Regions from separate parts of the Secundilactobacillus sp. MJ173 genome, predicted to be linked through region 2. Evidence: riboswitches for the same ligand, from Rfam matches in the RefSeq annotation. Region 2 holds a riboswitch; the other holds the start of a gene.
What was found. A riboswitch is a leader RNA that binds a small molecule or an ion and turns the genes downstream of it on or off. The one in region 2 is predicted to bind FMN.
Positions count from the first base shown of each region.

Region 1: it holds a riboswitch for FMN, as region 2 does, so the genes downstream of both, AC6H04_RS08870 (ECF transporter S component) here and ribD (bifunctional diaminohydroxyphosphoribosylaminopyrimidine deaminase/5-amino-6-(5-phosphoribosylamino)uracil reductase RibD) in region 2, are expected to answer to the same signal.

Region 1 is NZ_BAAKGN010000059.1:13,802-23,057, reverse strand. It holds gene AC6H04_RS08880 (RecQ family ATP-dependent DNA helicase) at 1-1,384, opposite strand, end outside; gene AC6H04_RS08875 (helix-turn-helix domain-containing protein) at 1,371-2,411, opposite strand; gene AC6H04_RS08870 (ECF transporter S component) at 2,542-3,129, opposite strand; FMN riboswitch at 3,238-3,360, opposite strand; gene AC6H04_RS08865 (pseudouridine synthase) at 3,415-4,143, opposite strand; gene scpB (SMC-Scp complex subunit ScpB) at 4,148-4,735, opposite strand; gene AC6H04_RS08855 (segregation and condensation protein A) at 4,735-5,487, opposite strand; gene AC6H04_RS08850 (N-acetyltransferase) at 5,480-5,836, opposite strand; gene xerD (site-specific tyrosine recombinase XerD) at 5,855-6,742, opposite strand; gene AC6H04_RS08840 (CvfB family protein) at 6,726-7,634, opposite strand; gene pyk (pyruvate kinase) at 7,792-9,256, opposite strand, start outside.
Region 2 is NZ_BAAKGN010000038.1:50,350-59,605, forward strand. It holds gene nrdJ (ribonucleoside-triphosphate reductase, adenosylcobalamin-dependent) at 1-662, shown strand, start outside; gene AC6H04_RS06445 (hypothetical protein) at 854-1,021, opposite strand; gene AC6H04_RS06450 (winged helix-turn-helix transcriptional regulator) at 1,219-1,533, shown strand; gene AC6H04_RS06455 (GTP pyrophosphokinase) at 1,604-2,293, shown strand; gene ribH (6,7-dimethyl-8-ribityllumazine synthase) at 2,391-2,852, opposite strand; gene AC6H04_RS06465 (RNA-guided endonuclease InsQ/TnpB family protein) at 3,005-4,183, opposite strand; gene ribA (GTP cyclohydrolase II) at 4,434-5,639, opposite strand; gene AC6H04_RS06475 (riboflavin synthase) at 5,636-6,238, opposite strand; gene ribD (bifunctional diaminohydroxyphosphoribosylaminopyrimidine deaminase/5-amino-6-(5-phosphoribosylamino)uracil reductase RibD) at 6,241-7,284, opposite strand; FMN riboswitch at 7,410-7,566, opposite strand; gene AC6H04_RS06485 (heavy metal translocating P-type ATPase) at 7,638-9,256, opposite strand, start outside.

The DNA of each region.
Region 1 (9,256 bases), on a different contig from region 2:
ACTCAGCCTTAACTGCTAACAGCCCTAAGACCCCAAAATCGATTTGCGGCTCGTCACTGCTGCAGCAGTGCTCAGGTACTGTGGTGGCGTCTTGGATCTGATCAAAGTATTGCTGAATATACTGACGCTTGCATGCTGGCGTACGGACGTAACCCATCATCTTTCTTAAGGCCATCACCCGTTGTTCACGTCGCTTCCTAAAGCTGTCCTGGACCTGTGTCTCACTGTAACCGTGCTGTTTATAAAACCAAATTAAGTTGGCTTTTTCATCACCAGCCACTTGGGGGGCATTTTGCTGAAAGTAGTAATGAATTTCATTTTCCTGGGGCACCGTTGCCTCACTCAAAAAAGACGCAATCTGCTCATCGCCGGATTGATACAGTAGAATGGCAACGCTCTGCTGACCATCCCGACCAGCACGACCAATCTCCTGCCAATAAGATTCAATGTCACTGGGAACGTGGTAGTGAATCACAAAGCGCACGTTATTCTTATCAATTCCCATGCCAAACGCACTGGTGGCGCAAATCACGTCCAGTTGATCTTGCATAAACTGCTGTTGCACCTTAAACCGGGTTTCTGAATCCAAGTCAGCATGGTAAGCCGCTACTCTGCAATCCGTTTTGGTAGCAAGCAGTTCGGCCATTTCATTGGCCTTCTTTTTACTGGAAAAGTACACCACTCCCGGCTTCTTTAGCTTAGCCACAAGCTCAACCAAACGCTCTTCTTTATCCGTCTGAGCTTCAAACCGCTCAACACTCAAAAAAATATTTTGCCGATCAACTGGTTGGACGACTTCAGTGGCTTGAGGCAGTTGTAACTTTTGTTTAATATCACTTCTAACCCGCTCAGTTGCCGTGGCAGTGGCCATCAGCGTTAATGGATCATGAAGCTGGTGCCGGATCTGTCCCAGTAACAGGTATTCCGGTCGAAAATCTGGCCCCCAGGTAGAAATACAATGGGCCTCATCCACCACTAACAATCCAATCTGCGTGGACTGAAACGCACTGAGCACCTGATCTTGGCTGAGCATTTCCGGTGAAATGAATATAAAATGATACCCATTCAAATGCCGTAGAACCCAGTTTTTCTCCGAATAACTCATCATCGAAGTCAGTGCCGCCGCACGCTTTTCACCCTTAACATTCAAAGTCGTCACTTGGTCTTGCATCAGTGAAATTAACGGTGAAACGATGAGTACCAACTGTTGTGTAATCACACCATACAGTTCATAAATAAGTGTTTTTCCAGCTCCAGTAGGCAAAACAGCCAGCGTATCATGTTCGGTGGTTAACGCCGTAAGTGACTCTAACTGTCCCGGTCGAAAATGATTGAACCCGAACCGTTCTTGAAGTGCCTGATGTAGTTGTTCAGTGCTTATCATCTTCGTGCTTGCTCCTTAAAATTTCTAAAAGTCGAAACTGCCAAAAATCTATCGGTAGATCTTCAACTTGTTTAAATTGCCATTCGTCCAGTGGCGTCCCGTTTAACCGGCCGCCCATTTGAGCAACTATTTCTGGCGTTAAAATCCGCTGGTAATCAAACTGTTCCACAGGCAGCATGATAGCCGCCTCTAATAAGTGTTCCCGCACGGTGCTCAGCTTCAGCGACCGTTTTTGGCTGATGGTCGCCAACGACTCACCCGCCATGAAACTACGCAAGGTTTGATCCGCACTGGCACTCACCAGTGAGTGGGTCAAACCAGCCAGCAACGCGTTAATGCTTGCTGTGGTAGTTTGAGAAACGACTTTGGCCACCAAGCAAATCAAATCGATTTCCATCAGCCTAGCTTCGGCCTCGCTCATCTGGAAATCTCGAGAAAGTTGTTGCAATGTATCTCCTGGGCGTTGGTGGCCAACCAGTAAGCGGCTCATGAACGAAGCTCGCTCACTGGGTAAGGTTGTGAAAACATCCTGCCAAATGTTGTAAAAGTCCGCCTGTAAATCAGCCTCGTGAAATTGACGGAACCAACGCTTGACAGCTTGTTTGACCTGCCAGGATGTTTGGAGCGGATAATACTGATGATTCTGATAACTTTGCTCAGAGACGACCTGTGTCGCCAATAATAGCCGTTGCCAAAAAGTATCGACGTCAACGACTAATCTGATGTTTAAATGCTGTGGCTGATAACTAGTTTGCAGTAATTCTTGCTGTTGAACTGCCCCCTGTTGCGTTAGTTGCGCGTTGGTCTGCTCCACCGCCACCAAGCCCTTGGCTTTTAATTCGCGCACTGATTGATCCATAGCTTCCCGACTGAGTTTTTTGTCGTAACCTAACCAGGATAATTGATGATATCTCATGCCCCAATAAAGTGTGGAAACCGTTCGTTTGCCCACTAAAATATTTTCAATGACTCGCAGGCGCCTTGGGGCTGTGGGTGATAAAAAGCGTATCAGTTGCATCATCTCCATCACTGTTGCCCCCCTTTTACTCATCTTTGTTAATTCTCCCACACCATCATTTAACTGTCTAGCCAATTAAAAAAGGATGACCATCAGCCATCCCATTACAAACTATTTACGAAAGATCTTAAAAGCGGTTTTAGAGTAAGTCAGATTGTTGTCTTAAAAAAGACTTCATGCGATCAGCCACAATAATGAACACGACGCCCACCAAGACTCCCTTGATCAGGTTAAATGGCACAACACCAAACAAGACCATTTGTGACAGTGGAATGGTAATCTTCATGTGCAGTACCGCCATGTAAACCGGAATCAGGATGGTGACGTTGAGCAACGCCATAATCACGGATAAACTAACCGTACCGGCAATGATTGCAAGAATCAAACGGGTCACTGTTTTATACTTTTTAACGTGTTTCAAAATGAAATAAACCGGCAGCAGGTAACTGACTGAAGCCACAAAACTGGCTGCGACACCAATAAAATTAGCAATATCAACGCCCGTCATCAACCAGTAAAGCAGTCCCTTGATGGCAGCAATCAATATCCCACCTAACGGTCCAAACATGACCATCCCTAACAACACCGGAATGTCTGAAAAATCAACTTTCATGTATGAAACGAACGGTAAAATTGGAAACGAAATGAAGTAGAGCAAAAACGAAATACCAGCAAACAGTGACATAATCACAACTTGACGAATGCTAAATGATTGACTATGTTCCATTGGATATACCCTCCCAAACTGGTCATCTTCAAATGAAAACGTAAACAAAAAGCCGAATTAATTTTCTTCAGAGGAAAATCAATTCGGTCTCACAATCGCTTGTATGAACCCAATCTTCTTTATACCAGACTTTACTGTCGGTTTCGGAATCACACCGAATCAACTACTCCTAAAAGTAGGTCGCGGACTATTACCGCCGGTCGGGAATTACACCCTGCCCTGAAGATGAACCATGCTATTAAATTACTTGTGATTATTGTACAAGGTAAACTTCAAGAATGCAAGTTATTTGTCTAGTTCTGCGACCCGCTTGAGTTCTTTGACTTCTTCAGGATTCAGTTCCCGAAATTCTCCAGGCTGAACCCCATTCAGCGTCAAGAATGCATAAGTCTCACGTTTCAGTTTCATCACTGGATGACCAATGGCTTGAAGCATTTTCTTCACTTGGTGATTCTTGCCTTCATGGATTGTTAAAGAAACGATAGCCGTTTTCCGCTTATCGTCACTGGAAAGCAGTTTTGACCTTGCTGGAGCTGTTCGCTTGCCTTCAAGACTGACCCCTTTACGCAAGTTCTTCAGTTCTTCATTGGTTGGAATACCTTGAACCTTCGCCACGTAAGTCTTATCCACTTCGTACTTTGGATGGGTCAGCTGATTAGCCAATTCGCCGTCATTAGTCAATAAAATTAAACCCGTGGTGTCATAGTCCAGTCGGCCAACGGGATAGACCCGTTCTTTGATTTCGTCATCCAATAAATCAATCACCGTCTTCCGGTGCTTGTCATCGGAAACTGTTGAGACCACTTGACGGGGTTTGTTCATTAAAATGTAGATTGGCATTTCGGTTTGAATAGGAACTTCATCCACCAAAATCCGGTCGTGCTTGCTAACCTTAACACCCAATTCAGTCACCGTTTCACCGTTCACCTTAACGTGACCAGAAGTGATCAGTTTTTCTGAGCTGCGCCGTGAAGCAACGCCCGCATGTGCCATAACTTTTTGCAATCGTTCCATGTAATTAATTATCCTCCGAGTTTATCTGTTCGTTAAATTGTTTCAAAAATAAATCGCTGTTCTGTTCATCATCTGGGACCGTTTGCGCTTCAGGCAGCGGTGGCAGATCCGCCAACTGCTTGAGTCCAAAATAGTCCATAAAATAATCCGTGGTTTTGTAAAGCTTCGGTCTCCCCGGTCCCTTCTTACGTCCCGATTCAGTAATCAGCTGCCGTAGCATCAGCTTGTTGAGTGTCCCTGAACTTTGCACCCCACGAATCTCATCGATTTCAATTCGGGTAATGGGTTGATTATACGCAATAATGGCTAACACTTCTAGTGACGCCTGTGACAAACCGGTGGAACTTGGTGCTTCGAAATATTGGCTCACAACGTTAGCTAAGGTTTCCTTGGTTGCCAGCCGGACCGTGTCGTTACTCTTTAAAATCACCAGTGCTGAATCTGGGTCGCTGGCGTACTTTTGGTTTAATTTTGACAATGATTGGTTCACTGCTGGCACCATTGAATCCGTTAGATCAGCTAGTTCTTGAACCGTTAGTCCCGACTCGCCGCTAATAAACAGTAACGCTTCTAATTGTTGTATCTTACTCATCATTCTTCTCCCAATTTTGCCGGTTTAACGGTGATTGGCATCACACGACTGGGCTGATCCACAGCAATTTCATGCTGTTTGGTCATTTCCAGTAGCGCCAGAAAAGTCGTCACCAATTCTTCTCGATCAGGTTTTTTGTCAAACAGCTGACCAAACGGAACAGCTGCACGAACCTTACTGAGCTTAAAACGCAGGGTATGAATCTGCCCCTTAACCGTGTACTGCTCATCATGAATCAACCGCATTGGTAATTCGGGCTGTCGGCGGCGCTCCGTTAACTCAGCCAAAACCCGTTGCAAATCAGCTGCGGTCAATCCCGGCGCTAACTTGCCCAACTTAACTCCCACCGGTACCGCCATTTCAGGCCGAGTGTAAAACTTTTGCCGGGCAGCGGCTTGCTGTTTAAACCAGCCAGCCGCTTGTTTGTATCGCTGATATTTCACCAGTCGGTTGACCAGGTCTTCCTGCATTTCTTCGAGGCTAGGTTCTTCGTCTTCCGCTACTGGTGTTTCTTCCACCGGCAAAAGTAACTTGGCCTTCATCTTCATCAGTGTCGCAGCCATGACAAAGTAATCGCCCGCTACGTCAAGCTGGTGATCCTGCATCTGCCGTAAAGCCGTCATATACTGATCCGTAATCGCCACAATAGGAATGTCATAGATATCAATGGAGGCTGATTTGATCAAATGTAACAGCAAGTCTAAAGGGCCGTCAAAATTCTGCACGTGAATCAGTACTGGTTGTTCACTCATGGCTGGCCTCCCACTTAGCAATGATCCGCGTTGTTTCCAATGTGCCCATGATGCGCTGATCCGGATACATGTCCTGGAGTTCGTCTAAAATGGTGTTGGTTTGATCCTCTTCACGAGCCGCGGGCGTTAAGGCAATCAATCGCATCACCACAAAATGCGGGCGCAATTCAACCCCCACAATGCCAGAGAAATCCTGATTAACATCCTTCCACAGTAGCAACTGTCTGGCCTCACTATTTTGATACCACTGCAGTTCTGCTTGCAGTCGGTCAATTTTTTTTAATGCGGGCGCAAAAGAGAGCAACCCCATTGCCACTTTTTCATAATCATTACGATATTTAAGTAACAAATTGATCCCCCCGTAACGTTACGCTCTTGGATGAGCTTTACGATAAACTTCCGTTAAGTGTTTCTTTGAGATATGCGTGTAAATTTGGGTCGTAGAAATATCCGAATGGCCTAACAACTCCTGAACGATCCGTAAATCGGCGCCATTTTCCAGAATATGGGTGGCAAATGAATGCCGTAGCGTATGCGGCGTCACATGTTTACGAATACCAGCCACACTGACATAGTGCTGAATCTTTTGCCAGATACTTTGCCGACTCAGCCCGCTGCCATGTGCGTTGAGGAATAAATAGGGTGATGTCCGCTGTTTTAGCAATAGCGGTCGACTCTGATTTAAGTAACGGTCGATCCAGTCGATAGCCACGTCACCAATGGGAATGATGCGTTCCTTATTTCCTTTACCAATGGTCTGAATCAGTCCCATTTCAAGGTGCAGTTCACCCATTTTAAGATGGACCAGTTCACTGACCCGCAAACCAGTGGCATACATCACTTCTAAAATGGCGCGATCACGAATACCGTACTTATTAGTGGTATCCGGTGCAGCCAATAGTGCATCAACTTCCGGCACAGTCAACACTTGAGGCAGTGGTCGGCCTTTTTTAGGTGCCTTAATTTCTGCCATTGGATCAACGGTTAGCTGCTCGTTTTGAACCAAGTACTGGAAAAAGTGGCGCAACGTAGACACCATTCGGGTGACACTGTTACGTGCTTTACCGCTGTTTTGCTGCTGCTTCAAAAAATTAAGGATCGTCAGCTGATCCACCTTAGCCAAGTTGGCGATGTGCTGTTGGACCAAAAACTGGTGAAACTCTTTTAAATCCAACCGATACGAACTGATGGTATTTGCTGCTAGACCCCGCTCAATTCGTAAATCGTGCAGAAAATCCTCAATCTGCTCGTCCATTTTGATCACGTCCTGCTTCAGTTAACCACAGGTAACCATCATGCTGTTCAGCAAACCGCTGCTTCATCAGATGGCCGACTGCCCGCTTGAACTGTCCTTTGCTAATCCCGAAGTAATCTTTGATATCATCCGGATCACTCTTATCCGTGAACCCAACTTTGCCTTCCGGTGCGTGTTGCAGGGTTGCCAGTAACATCAGCGCATCCTCTGGAATTGCTTGATAAGCCCGTGGCCGTAACGACAGTTTTAACGTCCCATCAGGAAATTGGCTGACCACTCGAGCGTTCAACTGCTGTCCTAAACGAGGTTCTTCATCACGTTCTTCTGGTGGAATGAATCCCAGGTTATAATCACTAGTCAGCACCATCGTACCGGTAAGCTTCAAACGATAGGCCGTTGCGACAACGTCTTTATTCGTTAACTTAGACTTAGTTGCTACTGGTTGTGAAATTACTCGATAGAGTGCTTCATCGCCTAAATCGCCCCACATCCGACCCTTCTTATCAAGGGTGATGGCCAGCATTAAACGGTCACCGCGTTGAGGCCACAATCCTGCAATCTCAGGTAAATTATCTAACGACACCACAATGTCTTTATTAGGTAGACCGATATTTACGAACACACCCAGTCCCCGTTGTACACGAACCACTTCACCAAAACCATAGTGATCCACTTGGACTTTTGGTGCGTCCCGTGTGATCTGTAATTGATGCTGTTCGTTTTCGTAAGCAAAACCCTTAAACTGACTGCCCAATTTTAACGGCTTTTTAATTTCACCTTTATCAAGGCGAAATGTCAGACCATTAGTTTGGACAAAATATTGCTTGTCATTTTCATCAGTTACTTCGCCGCTAATAATTCGGCCGAGCAACTGGGTTAATTCATCATTCATTTTAGTATCCCCGTTCGTTCTCTTATATTACACATCTTTTGATATTATCGCACATATTGACCTGGGAAGGTAGTTTATTCTCACCTCAGAATCTCAGGGCAACTAAAAAAGCCCAGCCGCAAGGGCTAGGCTTTTCAATATCAGCTAATTAAGTTGATTAAAGTGCGTTTGAAGCACCGTGGTAAACAACACCGCGACGTGAGTCAACAGTGATCAATTCACCATCAGAAATCTTTTCTGAGGCACCTTCAGCGCCAACGATAACTGGGATTCCCATTGAGATACCAACTACGGCTGCGTGTGAAGTTAAGCCACCGTTTTCAACGATAACGGCGCTAGCCTTTTCGATAGCTGGCAAGTAGTCTTTGTCAGTATTCTTAGTAACCAGAATGCTGCCTTCAGTCGTCTTGCTGTTAGCTTCTTCGGCGTTTGATGCTAATACGGCTTTACCAATAACAGTGTCATCGCCGACACCTTGGCCACGTACTAACTTTGAACCGATCAATTGAACCTTCATCAGGTTAGTCGTACCGCGTTCGCCAACGGGAACACCGGCAGTAATCAAGATCAAGTCGCCTTCCTTAGCTAAGCCAGTTTCAACAGCCTTAGCAGCTGCTAAATCAAACATAGCGTCGGTGTTAGCTGGCTTTTCAGCAACGATTGGGTATACGCCCCAGTTAACCATCAAACCACGACGAGTACGGTCATCGAAGGTAACGGCCAAGATGTTAGCATCTGGACGGTACTTGCTGATCATACGAGCAGTGTAGCCTGATTCAGTAGCAGCAACGATGGTCTTAACGCCCAAGCTCTTAGCAACACGAGCAACTGAAGCACCAATTGATTCAGTAACGTCAGCGTTAGCTAAGTCCATGTGGTCAGTACCAAAGTCCTTCAAAGCATTTTCAGCCTTGATATCGATCCGGTTCATCGTTGAAACGGCTTCTACTGGGTATTCGCCGTTAGCACTTTCACCAGAAAGCATGGTTGCGTCAGTACCATCAAAGACGGCGTTAGCAACGTCAGATGCTTCGGCACGAGTAGGACGTGGGTTTTCTTGCATTGAATCCAACATTTGAGTAGCAGTAATAACTGGCTTGCCCAAAACGTTGCACTTACGGATCAAGCGCTTTTGTACCAATGGCACGTTTTCAGTTGGAATTTCAACACCCATGTCACCACGAGCGACCATCAAACCATCAGAAACTTTGATAATATCGTCAAAGTTGTCGATACCTTCTTGTGATTCGATCTTAGGGAAGATTTGGACGTGTTCCATGTGCTTTTCTTCCAATAATTCACGAATGTCCATAACGTCTTGTGGCTTACGAACAAATGATGCGGCGATAAAGTTAATTTCGTGATCCAAACCAAAACGAATATCAGAAGCATCCTTTTCAGTGATACCTGGTAAATTGATTGAAACGCCAGGTGCGTTAACACCTTTACGTGAACCAAGCACACCATCGTTTTGCATGGTACCAACTAATTCTTTGTTAGCGTCGTCCTTTTCATCAACGACCATGTCAAGCAGACCATCGTCGAATAAGACGTGACCGCCAACACTAACGTCATCGAATAAACCAGGATATGTGACCGCGATCTTATCCTTAACACCTTCT
Region 2 (9,256 bases):
ACCACGATATTGTTGCAGCCGACAACGCATATTCCAACACGTTGGGCTGTGCCACTTCCGTGAAGCATACGACCGTTAAACCTTCAGGGACCGTTGCGAAGTTAGCCGGTGTTTCTGAAGGTATGCACTTCCACTATGCAGGCTACTTGATTCAGCGGATTCGCTTCCAAGATAGTGATCCACTACTGCCAGCATTACGGCTCTCTGGTTACAAGGTTGAACCAGACGTTTACACCAAGAACACGGTTTGTGTTGAGTTCCCGGTTCGGGCCGCTCACGCCGACAGTAAGGAGTTTGCTTCTGCAGGAACTGTGTCAATTGAAGAACAGTTCGCTACCCAAGCCTTCTTACAGAAATATTGGTCAGATAACGCTGTGAGCTGCACGATCACCTTCCAGCCGGAACAAGAAGGTAGTCACATTGCCGGTCTAATGAAACAATACCGACACAGCATCAAGTCCACTTCGTTACTGCCTTACAGCGGCAGTGACTTTAAGCAGGCGCCTAAAGAACCAATTTCAAAGGCGGTTTATGAACAGCGCCGTGCCCAGATCACCAATAACGTGAAGGACGTGTACGACTCACTGAAAACGATGGACAAAAAAGATTTGGATCTACTAGATCAATCTGATTGTATCGGTGGTGCTTGCCCAGTGCGGTAGCATGAGTCATTAGAACAAGAATCACAAATATATTTAAGACGAACAAACGCCATCCGAAATTTAGGGATGGCGTTTATTCGTCTTAAATAACTCGGAAACTAAGTTAATAAAAAAGTTCTGATATCAATCAATTTACATCGATTAATATCAGAACTAGTGAGATTGTCTGTTTATTAGTTAATTCATATTGATTAACCACGTAAGTTAATCATCAAATCAACTTGACCTTGGCCACGTGATTTGATTTTCAATTCATTCTGGGCATTAGTTGTTGCCAGCTTACCCTTTTTGATCAAGTTTTGAATCAGACGTTGACCAAAGCTGCTGCTCATTCCTGTAATCATCCAAGTTCGTTTCATATGCCCAGCTCCCTTCAAGCTGCTTTAATTGCACAATATATTACGCTTAATTTCCACGAAGTCAAGCTTAAAAGGCAACTTTTGCGGATTCTGTAGCCTTTCTACATCGCCATTCAAGTGTCTTTACTGGTCACATTGATGAGAAGAGGCTAGAATTAAACTTTAATGCCAAACAGAGGAGCTGAACGACGTTGTCCATGCATGATTTAAATATTAGCACTAAAGCTGGTTTAGCGGTTCTTTCAGATAAATGGTACGCGTTGATTCTGTTGAATTTAACGACATCTGCCAGTGACTTTATGCAGCTGCGAAATGCGGTTCGTGGCATCTCAACGTTTAATTTACTATTAAAGCTCAATGAGCTAACGGAATTGAACCTTGTGATATCACCCACTGACTACCACTATCAGCTGACTTCAGAGGGGCAAGACTTTCAGCAAATGCTAGCGGTACTCACCTCATGGGGTAAGCACCGCTTGACGCGTACACTACCCGTTAATCACCATTCATAACTATCACCAATTTCGCTGGGCCCTACCAAGTGCTAAAATAGTATCATCATCAACAAAGGGGACTTTCTAATTGATTTTACAACGTGATAATTTACCGAACATCAACCAAATTTCCGATGAAATGAGTCGCGTACTGGGTGACGACGATGTAGCTGGACTACGTCAGTTTTTTGTTTACTATCAACAATGTCAAGCTGGTGCCAAAGAGTTTGGTACGAAATTAGAAAATCTCGACAGTGAATTTGAAATGCTTAAGAACCACAACCCGATTCATCATATGGAAACCCGGATGAAGGCGCCCCAAAGTTTGCTCCGTAAATTAGCTAAAAAAGGGTACGACTTTTCATTTGATGCGGTCAAAAATAATATTTTTGATATTGCGGGTATCAGGGTGATTACAAATTATCTTGATGACATCGAAACCGTTGAAAACGCGTTAACCAAGCAATCTGATGTCACGCTGTTAAAACGTAAAGATTACATTTCACACCCCAAACCAAGTGGCTATCGAAGCCTTCATCTCGTTGTTTCTGTTCCAGTATTCCAAGATAATGGGCCAGTGGCAATCCCCGTTGAAATTCAACTACGAACCGTGGGTATGGATATGTGGGCCAGTTTGGAACACAAGCTGCGATACAAAACAGATGTGGATCAACATAAAGTTGAACAGTATGGCAATCAACTAAGGGACTATTCTGCTGAACTCAATCAAATTGAAACTAATATGCAGGATATTTTTAATCACCTGCAAAATAGTTAATTATTTTGTTTCACGTGAAACATTTTTGTTACTTAATCTAAATAAGTCCTATTCCGATAAAATTCAGAATAGGACTTATTTCACTTTCAAAAATTTACTACAGTTGCTTCTCCAAATTAATCATTTCAATTAGACCATCGGCACAGTCCGCGCCCTTATTGCCGCCTTTACCGCCAGCTCGACTAATGGCCTGGTCCAGATTATCCGTGGTTAACACCCCAAACATCACCGGCACAGGACCATCTAACGAGACGCGTGCGAGGCCACTGGCAGTCTCCGCACATACATAGTCATAATGCGACGTTTCACCACGAATCACTGCTCCTAGTGCAATGATACCGTCTACTTTACCGCTAACCGCCAGTTTTTGAGCGATCCGCGGTAACTCCAATGCACCGGGTACGCTAGCAATCGTAATATCGGCATCGATTACGCCATACTTTTCCAATTGTGAAACGGCTCCTTGCTGCAATCTTTCCGTCACAATTTCGTTAAAATGTGCCACCACAATACCAACGCGAACGCCTTTACCAAGTCTTGAATGCATTAAAACTTTCATCTAATTGACCTGCTACTGATAATTATATAAAGTTATCGATTATTCTTGCTTCTCCCTATCCTGCCTCGCATGAAACTCACTACTGCAGTTGTTATGATAGTCCACAAGCGTTAATTCCCGGCTAGCCACCGGTACATGCTTTGAAACCTGTTTTAGTAGGCGAATTCAAAGTTTTCAGTATCCCTGATATTCAGGGCCGCATTAATATCGCGATCTTCGGTATAGTTGCAATTCTGACATTCGTACACCCGGTCTTTGAGTTGCAAATCAACTTTTTTATGCCCACATTGGTGACATAACTTAGAAGTCGATTCAAAACGGTGAGTCAAATGTACGGGAATGTCTAACTGCTGGCATTTAGAAACTAGCTTAATTCTAAAATTATAAAAACCTTGGTCACTAACGGCTTTAGCTAAATGCCGATTCTTCATCATACCTTTAACATTCAAGTCTTCTAAGGCTACCCACTGCGGTTTGGTTCTCACCACAGCAGCAATAATCTTATTCTGATAATCTGCCTGAATGTTGGTTAATCGTTGATATAAGCGTTGCACCTTCCGCTGAGTTTTAGCTAGATTTAAATCAGTAGCAGATTTCCCTTCTTTCTGTCTTCTAGCTTTCAGTGCTTGATACTGACGGGACAACTTCCTTTGCAGTCTGCGCAGGCGTTTTCTGATCCGTCTTACACGACTGCTTTTATTCTGATTAGAATACAAAGTACCATCATTTAAAATGGCAAATTCTTTTAGACCAAGATCAATACCAATTGGTTCGCCGGTTAATTCAAATTTTGGCAATTCAGCCTGTTCCACTAAACAGGTCAGGTAATACCGACCAGCCTTAAATTTGATCCGGCCTTGTTTGATAACGAAGTATTCTGAGTCTGTCGGAATATAGCCAAATTCTTTCAACCGCACCCAGCCAAGCTTGGGTAACTTAATCCGGTGACGTTCGCAGGCAATCACCTGTACTTTACTATTCTTCACAAAGTAATAACTACCCTGACCCCGTTTAAACGAACGCCAATGTGGAAAACCGCTCAGTTTCTTAAAGAACCGTTTCATAGCCGTGTCAGCTTCAATGAAGGCCTGCTTAACCGATTTAGCATATAAATTCTTGATCCATAGATCATCAGGATTAGCTTCAAGATACTCATGGTTAAACCACTTACTAAAAGCGTAAGCATTCAAATAGTAATAACCCGCTTCGTAACGTTGTTTATTGATGTCTAAAAACAAATTGTAGGCCCAACGACTGCCACCAATATGACAATCAATCTGCCAAGCTTGCTTTTCGGTCGGCTTAATTTCGACTTTATAAGTGAGTAACATCAGCGGTTCCGCCTTATTGCATTTAATCACCAGAGTGAGGTGTCCCTCACATTATACGGGATGGCTTTAGCCCAAAAGCTCTTTTAATGAAATTCATATAAATCACTACTTATAAGCTATCAGCTAATACGGAAAATTAAACGCCTAACTTTAACCTTGTTATATCTTCATCAGCCTTATAAGACTACGGAATAGTATAGAAGCGCCATTTTGCAAAGATTGATATCCTTTTACAGCAAAATAGTACTGTTCATACCTCCTTCAACAAATGATGAAACTTATTCTTTTTAGTCTTTAAATAACCTTCATTTTCTTGAGTTAGACCAATTTCAAGCGGTATCCGGTGATTGACCCTGATACCATATTGTTCTAATTGCTTAATTTTATCGGGATTATTAGTCATTAAATTAACGGTTGAAACCCCTTCCTGACGTAAAATTGCAGCCGCTGAACCATAGTTGCGATCATCCGCAGGTAGACCTAAATGCAGATTAGCTTCAACCGTATCGAGACCCTGCTCCTGGAGTTCATAGGCTCTTAACTTGTTTGCTAGCCCGATACCGCGGCCTTCTTGACGTAAATACAACACCGCTCCGCGTCCAGCCAGTTCGATTCGCTTCAACGACCCCGCTAGCTGAGCGCCACAATCACAGCGTTTCGATCCAAACACATCACCCGTTAGACATTCCGAATGGAGACGAACCAGTAACGGCTCATTTCCCGATATGTTTCCCTTAGTAATGAGTAAAGTAGGCTCTCCATCAACACTAGTCTTAAACGCTTTCATTTTAAAATTGCCGTATCTTGTCGGCAACTCAACGTCAGCAATCACTTCGATTGCTTTAAGCTGCCGATACTGTTGCAGTTCCGCAATGGTGATCATCGGTGTCTGGGTGCCTTCAGCGTAGGCTTTAAGATCTTTTCGCCGTGCCATGGTGCCATCTTTTTTAAGAACTTCACAAATGTAGGCCACCGGTTGAACACCCGCAAGCTTTGCCAAATCAACCGCAGCTTCAGTATGACCGTCGCGTTCTAACACGCCGTTGTCTCGAGCAATTAAGGGGAAAATATGACCTGGATGATAAAAATCATCAAATTGACTGTCAGATTTAGCCAGTGCCGCAATCGTTGCAGCCCGATCATAGGCCGAAATACCCGTGGTTGTCGTTCGGACATCGGTACTGATTGTAAAGGCTGTCCCGTAAGCATCCGTTGCATCAGTGACCATGGATCTCAAGCCTAGCCGTTGAGCCACATCGGCGCTCATAGGAACGCATAAAAGCCCCCGTGCTTTCGTCACCATCGTATTCACATTTTCTGGAGACACACACTCAGCCAGCCCCACCATGTCACCTTCAGCTTCCCGGTCAAGTGAGTCTGCTACAATAATTAACTTACCCTGTTTAAGGGTCTCAAGAGCTGCTTCAATTTTTTGAGTTAACGCTTGATTTGTCATTGGATTGCTTCCTTTCGCTGTGCGCCCACAATGTATTTGCCTAAGACATCCGTTTCAATATTGACTATGTCACCAACTTGCCGATTTCCCAACGTGGTCTGGTTTTGCGTGTAAGGAATGAGACTCACTGAAAACTGGTGAGGGCTACTTTGGGTGACCGTCAAACTCACCCCATCGATTGCAATGGATCCCTTTTTAACGATGTAATCGTCATATTCTGACGCAATTTCAAAGGTCAGTACGCTGGCATTTTGATCTTCAACGCGTTGGATCAACTTCGCGGTTGTATCAACATGGCCTAACACAAAGTGACCATCCAAACGTTCCGTTGCACCCAGAGCTGGCTCTAAATTAACTGAATCCCCCGCTTCCAACTGACCCAAATTAGTTAAGCGCGTAGTCTCCGGCATCACGTCCACGCAGAGTTGCCCTGGTGTGACGGCTGTGACGGTTAAACAGATGCCGTTAATGGCGAAACTGTCACCAAGTTGCGGATTTAATTGCATGAATAAGGGCGATGAAATCGTCAACTTTGCGGTTTCTGCTTGCCTGGTTATTGACACAACGTGACCCATTCCCTTAATAATACCTGTAAACATCCTCACAACCTCCTTGTCTGAAGACGAATATCGGAACCAAGCACCGAAACTGTTGGTGTTTCAAATCGTGTATGGTCTGTCAGTGACTGTCCGATTGCTGCCGGTAATCCAGTACCACCTAACATCATTGGTGAAATATAGACGACAACGTTATCCACCAATCCAGCCGCGATAAAAGCGGCCTGAAGACAACTGCCACCTTCAACCAAAAGTGATTGGATGCCTTCATTAGCCAAGTGCTGAACAACATCTGCAGGGGTCCAATGCGGCCTAACGAAAACCTGAACATTTTTAGGCAATGATTGAGTAGCTGCCGTTTCACTGAAAAACCAGGTGGGTGCAGACTCATCAAATAAGTGACTCTGGGGGTCCACCTCATCAACATGGTGAACCAGCGCGGCTCGAATCGGTGGAAACATCATTGATGGCGTCCTGACCGTTAGTCGCGGATTATCAATCGATAGGGTGTTCTCTCCAACTAAGATCACTTGCTGCTGACGCCTTAACACTTGAGCATCTTGCTGAGCGTCAGCTTGGGTCAGCATCGTTCGCTTCTTCTCAGCACCATTAATTTTGCCATCCAATGACATGGCATATTTCAAGGTCACTAAAGGACGGTCATGCTGGTAAAAGAAGTTATATGCCACGTTCAACCCCTGACTGTCACCCAAAACTGCCACTTTGATGCCATGTGCCTTAAGAATTGCGACGCCCTTGCCACTAACAATGGGGTTAGGATCCAGTTGACCTATGATCACCTTAGCGATACCCACTTCAGCTAGCCGTTTTGCACAGGGCGGTGTTTTCCCATAGTGACTGCATGGTTCCAGCGTGACATACATAGTTGCTCCCTTTGCCTGACTAACATTATCCAGCTGAGCTAGGGCATCAATCTCTGCATGCCGCTGACCAAATTGATGGTGATAACCAACGGCTAATACCTGGTGCTCTTTGACAATAACTGCCCCAACTTGAGGATTGGTCCAGGTATCAGTTCCCTGTTTAGCAGCAGCTACTGCTATTTGAAAATACTTTGACTCACACAAACCTCATTCACCTCACAAAAAAGGCCTCGCATTAAAATAATGCGGGGCCTCGTTGATTGATAAGCTAAACAAGATTTCATACGGTTATGGTACACAAAAAGTGTACACCAATGGTACGAAATAGTACTTTTCTTCTCCCATCCAGACTTTAACTGTCGGTCCCAGACTCTCACTGGGTCAACCACGCATAACGTGGGTCACGGACTTCAGCCATGTTGCGATTGCTTGTTCAATCTAGCTGTCACCATCGGTCGGGAATTACACCCTGCCCCGAAGAAATCTATTCAGTTTTCACGAGTTATCGTACAATGATTACTTTTAAAAAGCAAGTAACATTACTGGACTTAGTGAATTTATTCTTTAATCGCGATGCTGCGAGCCCGCAGCGCCCATAAGATCGTCACAGTGTCCACAACTTCTTGAAGCAGTGCGCCAAAGATTGCTGGAATCACGCCAAAACTAGCAATCAGCATCAGAACCGTACAGATAATGATGCCCACCATAACAGATTGACGGGCCACGTGCATCGTCGCTCTAGAAATTTGAACCGCAACTACCGTCCGACGCAGATCATCTTTCAAAATAACGGCATCCGCTGATTCACTAGCCGTCGTTGCACCACTGGCACCCATAGCAATACCCACGTCAGCGGTTACCAGTGAAGGCGCGTCATTCACACCATCACCGACCATGGCAACTGGTTTTTGTCCCTCTGGCACTTGTTTAAGAACTTCGATTTTTTGCCCAGGTAAACATTCAGCGTGAATCTGATCAATGCCCACCGCTTTTGCAATTTTTTGAGCAATTGATTGCCGATCACCTGAGATCATCATCAGGTTTTTAATGCCCAGTTTGTGTAGTTCAGACATGGTTGTTGCCGCTTCTGGCCGCAATTCATCCGTAAACGTAACACAGCCTAAATACTGGTTATCCGCCGAAACGTACACTGCCGTATCCTCAACTTTTTCAATTGAACCATCAGGCATCGCAAAATCTGCTTTACCTACCCGAATTACCTGACCGCTTATTGTTGCTTGCACCCCGCCACCAGTGGTTTCTTTCACATCACTAACCACGGGTAACTGATCTGGCGCGGCTTGCATTAAGGAACGCGCCAAGATGTGATTAGACTGCTGTTCAGTGGCTGCAGCAAGCGTTAATAATCGGTTCTGGTCAACGTTTTGCTGAGCAATAATTTGGTTCACCTTTAAGTGTCCTTGGGTGATCGTACCGGTTTTATCGAAAGCCATGGTCTTCACCTTAGCGAGCTTTTCCAGCGTTGTCCCGGTTTTAACGATGATCCCGCTTTGGCTTGCCCGACTCATCCCAGCCACTAAAGCAATCGGTGCTGCCAGGATTAACGGACAAGGTGAAGCTACAACTAACACTTCCGCAAAGCGAACGGGATCTCCGGAAACGAACCAAGCAGTCCCGGCGATGATGTAGGCTAAAATGGTAAACGGCACGGCATATCGGTCAGCCATTCGGACAAAATGTGCCGGTTTTGCTTCAGCTTGTTTTACTAACCGGACAATATTTTGAAACTGACTGTCAGCCGCCTGTTGGTCCGCCACCATCTGAATAGAAGCATCGCCATTAACGGATCCGGACATGACGCTATCGCCAATCACCTTATCCACTGGCCGAGACTCACCAGTCAGCGATGATTCATCTAAAGTCGTACTCCCCTCAACAACAGTGCCATCTACGGGGATCACTTCCCCCGGTTTAACTAGCAGCTGATCGCCAATACTGACTTGATCCACCGCAATCGCTTTAATATCCCCATTAACCATCAGATGGGCCTGTTGTGGAGATTTTTCTAGGAGGGACTGGAGGTCCGAGTTAGCCTTATGGGCCGCATAGTCTTCCAAGGCGTCCCCACCCGTCAACATCAGAAGCACAATGAGTGCGGCCCAATACTCACCGATTGCCAAGGTTGCAATCACAGCGGTAATCGCCAGCAAATCCA